DNA from 3 places in the Paenibacillus sp. Y280 genome. Region 1 is predicted to be linked to each of the others. Evidence: riboswitches for the same ligand, from Rfam matches in the RefSeq annotation. Region 1 holds a riboswitch; each other region holds the start of a gene.

Evidence for each region. A riboswitch is a leader RNA that binds a small molecule or an ion and turns the genes downstream of it on or off. The one in region 1 is predicted to bind cyclic di-AMP.
Region 2: another riboswitch for cyclic di-AMP. It lies ahead of AC1TPC_RS24240 (C40 family peptidase); the one in region 1 lies ahead of AC1TPC_RS00350 (TrkH family potassium uptake protein).
Region 3: another riboswitch for cyclic di-AMP. It lies ahead of AC1TPC_RS22165 (ubiquitin-like domain-containing protein); the one in region 1 lies ahead of AC1TPC_RS00350 (TrkH family potassium uptake protein).

The regions. Positions count from the first base shown of each region.
Region 1 is NZ_JBXCIW010000001.1:77,869-82,163, reverse strand. Features, by position in the region: gene uvrC (excinuclease ABC subunit UvrC) at 1-492, shown strand, start outside; gene AC1TPC_RS00355 (CPBP family intramembrane glutamic endopeptidase) at 461-2,086, opposite strand; cyclic di-AMP (ydaO/yuaA leader) riboswitch at 2,332-2,536, shown strand; gene AC1TPC_RS00350 (TrkH family potassium uptake protein) at 2,627-3,967, shown strand; gene AC1TPC_RS00345 (potassium channel family protein) at 3,980-4,295, shown strand, end outside.
Region 2 is NZ_JBXCIW010000029.1:20,820-25,114, reverse strand. Features, by position in the region: gene AC1TPC_RS24250 (hypothetical protein) at 1-547, shown strand, start outside; gene AC1TPC_RS24245 (hypothetical protein) at 681-1,265, shown strand; cyclic di-AMP (ydaO/yuaA leader) riboswitch at 1,664-1,816, shown strand; gene AC1TPC_RS24240 (C40 family peptidase) at 1,820-2,296, shown strand; gene AC1TPC_RS24235 (FAD-binding domain-containing protein) at 2,431-3,774, shown strand; gene AC1TPC_RS24230 (MFS transporter) at 3,895-4,295, opposite strand, start outside.
Region 3 is NZ_JBXCIW010000023.1:9,265-13,559, reverse strand. Features, by position in the region: gene rnmV (ribonuclease M5) at 1-336, opposite strand, end outside; gene AC1TPC_RS22165 (ubiquitin-like domain-containing protein) at 461-1,609, opposite strand; cyclic di-AMP (ydaO/yuaA leader) riboswitch at 1,858-2,042, opposite strand; gene AC1TPC_RS22160 (TatD family hydrolase) at 2,226-2,993, opposite strand; gene AC1TPC_RS22155 (HD domain-containing protein) at 3,017-4,295, opposite strand, start outside.

The DNA.
Region 1 (4,295 bases):
GTCATCAGGCGCCGCTATAAGCGCGTATTGAAGGAAGGGCTTACCGCTCCCGACCTGATCGTAGTCGATGGCGGCAAGGGGCAAATATCGGCTGCGCTTGATGTGCTGGAGAATGAGCTTGGCTTGTTTATTCCCGTATGCGGCCTCGTGAAAGATGCGAAGCACAAAACGGCGCAGCTCATGACAGGAGATCCTGCCGAGATTGTACCTTTGCCGCGAGACAGCCAAGAATTTTATTTGCTGCAGCGCATTCAAGACGAGGTGCATCGATACGCGATTACGTTCCACCGCGAGCAGCGCGGCAAGTCTATGGTTGAATCGAGGCTCGATTCGATTCCGGGAATCGGCGAGAAGCGCCGCAAGCTTCTGCTGAAACATTTTGGCTCGATCAAAAAAATAAAAGAGGCCTCAGTCGAAGACTTTCGGCCTCTATCTATTGGTGATAAATTAGCTTCGCAAATTATAGCTGCTCTAGGGGAGGAGTCGTCGTAACTGACGGCTTCTTCTCTTTTTTATGGCTAAAGTATTTGATCACAAAGGCGATCAGCACCGGCAGCACCGAGAAGAAGATAGCCGAGACAATATTTGGCGCCGTTCCAATCGTAAGCAGCGATAAGCCGACCGCTACGCTGTTGAAGATCGCGTGGGTGAACATGGATGTAATCAAGCCGTATCTGACGAAAATAAAGCTGAAAACGAGCCCAATAATCATCAGCTCGATCAATCTTGTCGAGGATGGATAGAACGGATACATCACATGTCCAAGCGCCCAGAAGAAGGTTGGAAGCAGCGCAGCGGCAAACGTGTTTTTGAACCATCTGCGGAATAATCCAATGCCGAAGAAACGGAAGACAGCTTCCTCTGAAATGGCAGCCGCCCAAGCAAGCACCGGCATGAGCCATAATATGCCCATATTATAAGGAGACTGGGTGGCATCCGATGTGTCCCATGTGCCGATTGTCAGCCTTAAGGCGATAAAGATGACGGATTGCAGCGCGAATAGGATAATCGCGAATAAATAGGCGAGGCCTACGCTGCGCCATACATGGTCGCCGTAGCCTTTCTGTCCGAAGCGCGGCCATAAGTCGCGGCCCTGCGCCTTCCATAGGCCATCGCCAGCGATCAATGAAATATAAATGGCTCCGGCCATTGGGATGGTCAGAAGCACAGTCACGACTGCTGTAACGGCCGTTGTCGCACCAGCTAGGTCATTTTCACCCATCGAGGCTCGAATGCCGTCCAGCACATTCAGATTCATGATGATATAGGTGATAAAGTAAACGATGGTCAATATAATACCAAATTTGAAAGAGGTAAACTTTCGGTATAGCACGGCATAAATAATAGCCAAGACGAACAAGACAAAGCTCATGAAGAAGTAACCGAAGCCAGTAAGGAAACCAGCAATCCTGTCTTGATTCTTCACATAATTGATGTAATCATCCGGGGCGATAAATGCAGGCTTATATTTGGTTATGACGGTTCGACCATCAACGATTCGCGCATCAACATGAATCGTTAACTTCGCATCCTGTATGGCGTAGTCGGCTTTAGGCATGCCCTCCCAATCACCGTTTTCCAATATTCGATTACTTTGAAATTCAACCCCGCTGAAGCTTTGATTCGTCAGGAAAGCTTTCGCTTCCTTCGTTTTATCTGCATCAGAGAGTTCTTCACCGTCGATTTGCAAATTCCATGCTACAATTTTTTCGCTTTGCATATGTAAGTAAACGAAGCCGCCGCCGCCGCTAAATTTCAAATCAACCTGAAACGTATCGGTCGGGAAGCTGGGGTCATATTTGTCAGCATACGTTTTGGACAGCTTATTTTTGGAAAGATAGCCGTTCATTATTTTATCGGTTTGATGAACAGCTTTAGCCGATTTGACCTTTAGACCCGTCTGTTTCTCTGCGAAAGCGGTGGCGCGGCTCTCAGCGGTCGATTTCTCAATAACTTTTGTGTTTAGTTCGCCGGATGCAATGGAGGCAAACATGGGAACGATGTCAACGGCTGCATAAATAATAAAGCATGCAATCGCCGCCCATAGAAAACGTCTCCATTCATTAGGCTTGATAGAATCAATCATGGATTCACCTCAACTGTCTTTAAAATGAGTAGCATATGTCCATACATTAACACATTAATCCCTGATTTATCCAATGAAAATAAAGGTTTGCACACAAGAAACTGCGAAATAACGATGTCCAGCAAGCTTGAAGCTTGCTTCTTAATCCCAATGCCCGTATTTGGACTAATATCGTCCCTTTTGTCAAAAATATCACCTTTATATATGGACTGCTTTAGGATTATAATCGTTAACGTCATACAAATTGAATAGCACAGCCGAATTTCCTTAGGAAAACGGGGGAACCATAAAGCTGTCAAAATAGATGAACTAGCTGTTTGCATAGGCGGTTCTCATTTGGCGGCATGGGGTGAATTTTAGCGGTGGAGCTTGGGCTCTTGCCGCCGAATAGGGCTGCCTGTCCAGGCCCGAATCCGTCAGCTAACCTCGTAGGCGTCTTGGAACAGGACTCATCGCACAGAGCACTTGAGTTTCCAGTGCTTTTTTTTATGCTCAAAAACAAGTAATTATGATAAGACATACACAGAAGAAGGACAACGGATGAAGAGGGATTGGAATGTTCTCAAGTGGTCGCCTCCGCGCATATTGGTTTGCGGCTTCGCGCTTATTATATTGCTGGGTGCCGTATTATTATCCATGCCATTCGCATCGGCAAGCGGTGAGCGGCTGCCTTTCATCGATGCGCTGTTTACCGCGACCTCGGCGACATGCGTTACGGGGCTTGTCGTCGTGGATACGGGTACATATTTCTCCGTTCCTGGCCAGGTCGTATTGATGTGCTTATTCCAGCTAGGCGGACTGGGTTTTATGACGATGGCAACGCTGGTTGCGCTTGTACTGCGCAAGAAGATTTCACTTCGAGAGCGTCTTTTGCTGCAAGAGGCTATGAATCAGTCGAGCATGGAAGGTATCGTTCGGCTCATTAGGAGGGTCATCGTTTATTCACTGGCGATCGAATTCGTCGGATTCATCTTGTTTACCTTAAGGTTTGCATTCGATATGCCGCTTGGCAAAGCGTTGTTTTTCGGAGCGTTTCATGCCGTTTCCTTATTCAACAATGCGGGATTTGATATTTTTGGCGACTACAGAAGCTTAACGCTGTACGTATCTGATCCCATCGTCAATATCGCGGCAATGATGCTCATCATAACCGGCGGTTTAGGCTTTGTCGTCATGTCGGATTTGATGGAGTATCGCAAAAACCGCAGGCTGTCGCTGCACAGCAAGGTTGTCCTGTCCATGACGGGGACATTAATAGCAGTAGGAACAATCGTCATTTTTGTTTTCGAGTTTTCCAATACGAAGACGCTTGGCTCGTTGGACTGGGGCGGTAAGATTTTATCCTCCTTCTTCCAGTCGGTGACGCCGCGGACGGCGGGAGCCAATACGCTTGATTATACAGCTTTGCGACAAGCAACTATGTTTTTCACCATCATTCTGATGTTTATCGGGGCATCGCCGGGCTCGACAGGCGGCGGTATCAAGACCACGACCTTTACTACACTGATCGGAGCTGTTATTGCGATGATTCGCGGACGCGAGGATATTGTGATGTTCCGGCATCGGCTTGGCAAGGACAGGATTTTTAAGGCGCTAACGATTACATTAATCTCATTAGGTTTAGTTATTATTGTAACGATGATCTTGTCGATGACGGAGGATCATGCGTTCATTAAATTATTGTTTGAAGCCACCTCTGCGTTCGGTACGGTGGGGTTGTCGATTGGCGTTACTCCGGAGCTCAGCACAGTAGGAAAAATAGTCATTGCATTAACGATGTTTGCCGGACGGCTTGGACCTTTGACGCTAGCTTATGCGCTGGGGCCACGCACAGAAAAAGAATTGTACCGGTATCCTGAAGGCAAAATTACGATTGGATAGGGGAAGCTGCAAGTGGGGACGAAGAAAAAGCAATTTGTCATAATAGGGTTAGGTAGATTTGGATCAAGCTTAGGCCGCGAGCTAATCGAGCTCGGCAATGAGGTGCTTGGCATTGATAAGGACGAGGAGGCCGTTCAGGAAATGAGCGGTGTCCTCACTTATGCCGTAACTGCCGATTGTACGGATGAAGAAACGCTTCGTTCGCTCGGTGTACGCAACTTTGACTGCGGCGTCGTTGCAATTGGCGATGACATTCAAGCGAGTATTTTAACGACCATCTTGCTTAAGGATCTAGGTGTCAAGCAGGTTGTTGCGAAAGCAATGACGG
Region 2 (4,295 bases), on a different contig from region 1:
GCTGCTAACTCCCTTGTTTAACGCCGGTCTGTTCTACTCGCTGAATCAAACGAGATTAGACGGAGGAACCCGCTTCCTTGAGGGCATTCGCAAAAACTGGAAGCCTGTTGTGCTTCTGTACTGGATGGAAACCGTCTTATCGCTGGCTCCCGCTTGGTGGCTGCTCCCGCGCGGCCTCGATGCGCTACTGGAGAGCGGCTCCATTCCAGAGCTGCTGGGAGCGGTGCTGCCTGGGGCCGGCCTGTGGCTGCTGTGGGGTACGGTGCTGCATCTGCTGTTTCTAGCTATGCAATTCGGCGCCACATCGGGCGAAGGCGTATTCCGTTCCTTATGGAAGGCTCTTCGAAACTTTATCTCCTTCGCAGCCATTTCACTCATCATGTGGGGGATCGGAGCAGCTGCCGGGCTCGTTGTCACCAGCTTATCGATGCTCTGGGCCGGCTTGTTCGCGCTCATCCTTCATCAAGGCTATTACCTCGTAAAAACAGTAGTGAAGGTATGGACCATAGCCGCGCAGTACGATTGTCTACAGACGAAACAATCCTAACCTGAAGAAGCCTTCGGCTCCACAAATTATTGTGGATACGAGGCTTTTTTTATTTTCAAAATAGACCGCAACTAAATCATGCAATTTCTGTATATATAGATGAAAGTAAATGAACAATGGAGGATACACATAAATGATGCGCAAAAAACTGATTTTATTATCCATGGTTTTGCTCTTATCGGGCGGTTCATTGGTTGCAGCAGACAAAATGTTACAAAAAGTAACGCTGCTTTTTAATAATAAACAATCCATTGAAGATGGTTTATTAGTCGATGATAAGGTTTATATCAATATTCGTTCCTTAAGCGATTCCCTGCAGGCTTTTACGCAGTGGAAGGGGAGCGATAAGAAGCTTGTCATTCAGAAGCCCAATGTTCATATGTTTCTGATGAATGAGAAGCGGACGATGTTTGGGCAAGTTGATAAAGGTACGGTTCAGAAGTTTTTGGTGCAGGCGCAAATCGATAATTTGAACGTTGCCATCTCTGAATTCAAGGTCACGATTGTCGATCCTAACGATAAAGAAACGACCATTGACGGCCGCAGCCAATCTGATGTTGATTTCAAGGAGTTTGTCGAAAAGGATACCTTCTGGTTCAGCTCCAAGCTTGTCTCCTATGAATTTAAGTTCTCAGGCAAATACAAGCTCCGGTTCTGGATGGAGCAAAAGAACGAAGGCCCGCAGCTCATCTCTGAAAAAATCATTACTGCGAAATAATAGCTTGTCTACATGTAGATGGAGTTGTCTTTCAAGATGATAGATCTTGAGGGACGGCTCCTTTTTCATGCCGCAAACTGAATTTTTTAACTCGTCATTCTTCGCATGAGAGTTTTTTAATCTTTCTCCGCAAAATGCTATCATACCGCCATTATCCGCATGATTGAATAGTCTTTAAGACAGGATACCAAGGGGACAAATCGGTATATTTTACACCGGATCCACATAATTAATGAAATTGAGTCATTGCATTTAGTTAGAAAGAACTAGTGATGAGTGTTTATTTTACACAATAAACGGTTAAACGAAGCAAATAGTCAAAAGGTTACATGAGAATTATTAGAAATAGTCAGGAAAGGCAGGAGATCAATGAAAATAATCGAATAATTCTCAGGAGCAATAAAAAACTGCCTAATTTCCTATTTGGAAAACGGGGGAACCACTCTGGGTGAATTGATTCCGACGTTTGACATTTGTCAGCGCCTGAGGAGTCATAGGGAGCCTTCAACCGAACCCCACAGCTAACCTCGTCGGCATTGGAAGGAGTTTCACAATTGAAAAAGGTTACCGCATTACTACTGGGTCTCGTTCTCGTACTCGCTTTCCAGGCTGGGAGCGCTTTCGCAGACTCAAAACTAAACGGCTTCATCAATGATCTTATCGGTTCACCGTACAAAAGCGGCGGAACGTCGTCGAAAGGCTTTGATTGCTCCGGATTTACGAGCTATGTGTTCGAAAAAATGGGCATCGAGCTTCCACGCACATCCGGCTCGCAAGCAAAATCAGGCGATAAGGTTGCTAAAGAGGACCTTATTCCGGGAGACCTAGTTTTCTTCGACACTGTTGGCGGAAACAACAGCACGGTATCCCACGTAGGCATTTACATAGGAGATGGCAAGTTTGCACATTCCTCTTCTAGCAGAGGCGTTGTGACAGACAAACTTAACTCCTCTTATTATGAAAATCGTTTTATAACTGCTCGTCGTGTTATGGATGCAGATTCTTTCCAAGCATACGCCGACGGACAATAGAGTAACCTATTCCCTCTCTGTATGAGAGTTGCACGGGTAGACTCACTCAGCAAAGCCGCAGTTGTTTGTCCTCAAGCGACAAATGACATGCGGCTTTGCTGTTATTGCGCCGCTAAGGGGAAGGAGCAGTCTCAATGTATTTGTTTATTCATCGCAAGGATTTGCGTACCGAAGATTTGCGCGCATTCGATTATTTGAGAAATAAGGATTCGCAGGGCATTCATTTGCTAATCATAGATCCTGTCCTCACGGACGGAGGCAGATTAAACAGTCACAGCGGCCGTAATTTTATGGCGCAAGCCGCCTCCCTGCTGCACAGCTATTCCAAGGCGGGGAAAGAGCTGCATGTCCTGCATGGCGATCCCGCTTCGATTACCGAAGCGCTCTTAGAGGCGCATCCGATAGATGAGGTTATCGCCCATGCCGACTACACGCCTTACTCCCGCCGGCGCGACGAGCGGCTTCAGCTAACCGTCCGAGCCATGAATCGCCGCTGGATATCGATTGCCGATGCGCCGCTGGCCGATTTGGAAGCTTTCCCTGCGTATGCTCGGCGATCCGAGCCTTACAAGGTGTTTACGCCTTTCTACCGCATGTGGAGCAGCTATATGCAAGAGTACTACAGCAAGGCGGGCGAGACGACGATTCAGGATCTCGCGACCTTAAGCGAAATCAACACCAAGGTCGCTCTGCAATTCGCGCTGCCGGATGCCATTTCACACTCGCTTGGCGGCACGAGAGTAGAAGGCTCACAGAAATCGTCAGCTAAGCTGGATCGCTTTGCACGCGAGCGACTCGCCTCTTATGCGGATAGTCGGGACATCTACACGGAGGAGCATACTAGCGGGCTCGCTCGCTTCTTGAACACCGGCGCTATATCGGCGCGTCAGTCCTACGAGCTTACGCAGGGCTTGCCCGGTGCCGAAGCATGGATCCGTCAACTGGCTTGGCGTGATTTCTACTTGTACCAGGCCATGTACCATGAAGATTTCTTCCGTTACGAGCAGCTGGCGAACTTGTCACCGCTCTCTGATGCTTATCTTGCGGCATGGTCTGCCGCTGCCACTGGCATTCCGATCATCGACGCGGCTATGACGCAGCTGAACCGCACGGGGGATCTTCCGAATCGGCTGCGAATGGTAACGGCCATGTTTCTAACGAAAAACCTGCTTTGTCCGTTTACGCTTGGGGAGCAGCATTTCCGCCTTCACTTAAGCGACTATGACAATGCGCTTAATCGCGGCGGCTGGCTGTGGTGCTCATCGCTAGGCTATGATGCAGCGCCTTACTTCCGCATCATGAATCCCGAGACGCAGTCGCGCACCCATGATCCTAGCGGCAGCTACATCCGGCGCTGGCTGCCCCATCTCGCACATCTCTCGGACAAAGAGATTCATAAGCCGCAAAGCGGCGCCATCGTGGATCTAAAGGCGTCGCGCGCGCGAGCCATCGAGGTGTACAAGACCATACTCAAATAGCTGGAGCTGCATCGTCCTTAGCGGACTATCGTTTTAGACAAGCATGCCTTATATTGAATTATTAATAAATAAACCTCCACCGCCGCTTTGAAACAGCGAATGTGGAGGTTTTTTCTTGAGCTATAACCCGCGCTGCGCCTCTCTTCTTCCCAGAACGAGCATAGCCGCCAGCAGAAGAAGCATCAGCACGACCAGCAAGCTAATATACCATAGCGTAGACTGTACGTTATACTGGTCCATAAACCAGCCGGTCACTCTTGGGAAAATAGCGCCGCCAAGGCCGCCGCATGCGACCAGCAAGCTTGTTGTCCGCTCGGTCATTCCCGGGATAAGCTCATTGGCATAAACAAGGGCGATGCCGAAGATGCCTGAGAAGAACAAGCCGCTTAGCGCGACCAATGCCAGCATCCAGCTGAGCTGTCCCATAATCGCCATAAAAACAAAGACGACCGAGGCGCCAGCCGTAGCGATGAGCAAATAACGCGAATACCCCATCCGATCAGCAAGCACGCCTGCAAATA
Region 3 (4,295 bases), on a different contig from region 1:
AAGCGACTCTGTACGGAGCTCTGAGAGTGCCGTACGAATCGCATCCGGACTTGCGTTCTCGATGCCGATATCCCCTTTGTACAACGCCTGCTCCTGCGGCAAAAAAGCATGCTTGCACCCGGGAGCGTGCCTCGCAACGATTTTGCGAATGCGCTCTCCCGCATGGTCGGGATCTGTAAATATAATGACGCCGCGGCGCTCGTTCGCCAGCGCTATTCTTCTTAATACATCCTCACCGATAGCCGAACCATTCGTCTCTATAGTGTCCGCTTCAACCGCCCGTTTTATCGCTGCGGTATCATCTTTACCCTCAACGACAATGATCTCTTTGATCATCAAGACCATTCCCTTCAACATAAACTCTTATAAGCCCGCAAACATGCAAAAAGAAGAGGCAGTGCCTCTCCTTATGATGGCATATTTAATTGAATATTACGATAAGATGATGGTAATCCTGCAATTAGCTTGAAGAAGGTTTATTTGGCCCGAGCACGTAAACGGTAAAGCCTTTCTTCCTGCCAAACTTATTTGCCGTTTTGTTGCTATCGAAGTATACGTCGATTTTTTTGCCCTTCACCGCGCTGCCCGTATCCTCTGCCCGGCGGAAACCGATGCCTTCAATATAAACCCACCAGCCGATCGGAATAACCTTCGGATCAACCGCTATGGTCCGTCCTTCTTTTACACGGGAACCGGATGCCGTAATTCCGTAATCCGGATGATCCGAATCTTTACCTGTAGAAGCGACACCTGCAGAATAAGCAGTCAGCGTGACGTTCTTAAGTACGGTTTTGGCCTTAAATGTTACACCGCTCTTTGTCAGCATGGCAACACTCGGGCTTTTGTTTGAGAGCACAGTCACTTTAGGCTCAGCCTTCTTCGTTCCGATCGCGATAACATGGTCCACCGCAGCGGTCTCGACAACCTTGCTGACCATCTTCTTCGAAGTGAGAATTCCGTCCTCGTACTGCTTCTCGATATGTTCAACAATAAGGCCTTCCTTGCCGGTTTGCACGAGCTTTTCCTTACCCGCTTCCAGCGTAGGATCTTTCTTCTTTACGATAGAGTACGGCATGGCACGCTCGGATTCAGACACCTTCGTGTCAACCCGTACAACCGTTACCGTTAATTCCGAATCAACTACCGTATTAAGCGGAGGCATTACTTTATCATGATTACGAACTGGAATATTTAATTCCTCGATCGCTGCCTGCACTGTTCTCTCTGTCGTATATACAGTAGAGGTCTTGCCATCAGCTTTCACAATTACCGGAATCGCTTGAGTTACCTCAATTCGATCTCCGTCCTTTATTGCCGCATTAAGCGGTATGGACACCTCATCAAGTGGTCCAATTGCGATAGCTTGTTCATCCAGTAGGCGTTGCAGGACCCATTGCTTCGTTTCCACAACGGTTTCTTGTCCATTCACTACTACGGAGACGCTTTTGACAGCCGTTCCGTACAACAACACCAAAAACATGAAAGTCATAGCGATTGAGATAGTAGCACTCAAAAGAATCAAACGCAAGTTTTCACGCTTCCATCGCAATGCGAAAGACATGCTGGATGATCGTTTCCCATGGGTGTCCTTAACCTGGAGTATTCCCACTTCATCGGTCCTCCTTCATAGCCCCGCCGCCAAGTGTTACGCATGATACAACTGACGCGACTATAGTATATTGGCGTGCAAGCACGCAATCCAGTACTGCTATCGATCCTCCCACCCCCATCTTTTATCCCTATGTCGACAAATTCCCGTTTATTCGAAAATAAAAAGAAGCCGTCGACAGAGGATCTGTTTCGTGGCTTCCCGGTAAATGACTACGCTGGGATACAGAAAAATGGATGCACGAGGTTGATCACTCTCTATGAACGCTTACGAGGTTAGCTGACGGATTCGGGCAAGAGAGACGCCCTATTCGAAAACGCAATGCTCATGGCAAAGGTTCCGAAATTCACCCCTTGAAGAATTCAAAACACGGTACATAAAACCCGTATTTGGTTCCCCCGCTCTCCAGATGGAGATTAAGCGCAAACTGGAAATCCAATACAAAATGTAATGCTCTGAGTTGAATCATAACCTCATACGAGGTGAATTGTAAAGATACGATAAAAGACGATTTAAGCTAAAATGGTGGATAAAGACGGAAAAATTAAGCGATAATCGCTATAAAAATTAGTTTTTACGCGATAAAGGTCTTAAATTCTCTCTGTTTCTCTCGTTTTTATACAATACCAAAACATTTTTTACCGTTTTCGGTCGTAATCGCACCTATTTCTTCTACCGATTTGCCTAATAATTCGGCTGCCGTCTGTGCGACTAGTGCCACATAAGAGGACTCATTTCGCTTCCCTCTGAAGGGGTGGGGAGCCAAATACGGAGCATCGGTTTCAATCAAAATTTTATCGAGCGGAACCTGCTTGAGCACCTCTTTGGGAACCCTTGCATTTTGGAAAGTGACCGGTCCCCCGAACGAAATATAGAAGTTCATATCGAGGCATTGCTTCGCGGTTTCAGGGCTGCCGGAGAAGCAGTGCATGACCCCGCCAACCTCGGCTGCATTTTCCTCCTGCAAAATTCGAATAACATCCTCATGCGCGTCACGATTATGAATAATGATCGGTTTGCCTACTTTACGGGCAAGACGGATTTGCTCGCGAAATACGCGCTGCTGAACGTCTTTGGGCGAGGTATCCCAGTGATAATCAAGACCGATCTCACCGATGGCAACAACCTTCTCATGCGCGCATAAACGCTCTATCCACTCCAAATCCTCCGGAAGCATGTCAATGCTGTCAACCGGGTGCCAGCCGACAGCCGCATAAATAAATTCATACTGCTCAGCAAGCGCTATCGTCGTTGGAATGGTCTCGCGGTTAAAGCCGATATTAAGGAGCATGTGCACGCCTGCATCCTTTGCGCGCTGAATAACTTCGTGGCGATCCTCATCGAACTTATATGAGTCTAAGTGGGTGTGGGTATCAAATAGCAATGTCATGTTAGTGTCAGGCTCCTTCAGTCGAGTTTAAATAATTTTTTTAATGAATCAGGTATTTGTGAAATATTTTTTTTGAGCGGCTCTTCCGGATAATACAGATGATATTGCCCCTGATGCAATCCGGTTATTGAACGAACGATGTCGGATTTGGCAGATATTTCACTTATTTCATCCTGACCGTCCAACAACAAAATCGGCGCTTTTTCTTTCTTTTCTCCTTCTTTTTTATCCGGTCGATATACGTCGTATGGCAGGTCAAACGGGAAGTCAATTTCCATATGATAATCGGGATTCATTCCTATAGAAGAGAAGCAATCGCTAATCTCATTTAAAAGCTGATCATCAGGGTTATCAATCGTTATGTACTTATATAAATGACGGTTCATAAATCGATCGCAAAGATCGCTTAACAGCGAATCCTGCTCCTCTGCCCATTGCGTGAAAGCCGTTTGAACTAGCGCCTCATCCAGTTTCAAATAATCATTCACCGTCATGTTGTTATGAAGCAGACATTTAAGAGGGTTCGGCAACCATTCAAATGTATAGCCACCCACATAAAGCTCCTGTGCTCTACGAAATATTTGACGTAAAATAATCTCAGAGCTTCTTGTTACTGGATGGAAGTAAATCTGCCAATACATTTGATAGCGAGACATCAAATAATGCTCTACGGCATGCATCCCGCTCTCTTTCACTACAATTTTCCCTTTATAAGGTCGCAATACGCGTAATATGCGCTCTAAATCGAAGGTTCCATAGTTTACGCCAGTATAATAAGCATCTCTAAGCAAATAATCCATGCGATCAGCATCCATTTGGCTAGATATGAGGCTTACAACGATGGGCTTTGGATATGTTTTCTGGATAACTGCAGCAACCTGTGAAGGGAAATCTTCCGATACAGCTCGCAGCACATGATTGATTTCCGAATGCTCAAGAATAATTTTGCAGGTCCACTCTTCGTGTTCCGTGTCGAATACTTCTTCTAAGGAGTGGGAGAACGGGCCGTGACCGACATCATGCAGCAAAGCCGCACAAAGCGAGACCAGCCGCTCCTCGGCAGGCCAATCAGGATAGCCGTTGCGCTCGAATTGAGAAATAATTTTACGCGTTATTTCATAGACTCCCAGCGAATGCGAGAATCGGCTGTGTTCCGCGCCATGAAAGGTCAAATACGAGGTTCCTAATTGGCGTATTCTTCTCAAACGCTGGAACTCCTTCGTATTAATCAAGTCCCAAATGGTCTGGTCCTGCACATAAATATAATGATGGACAGGGTCTTTAAAAACCTTCTCT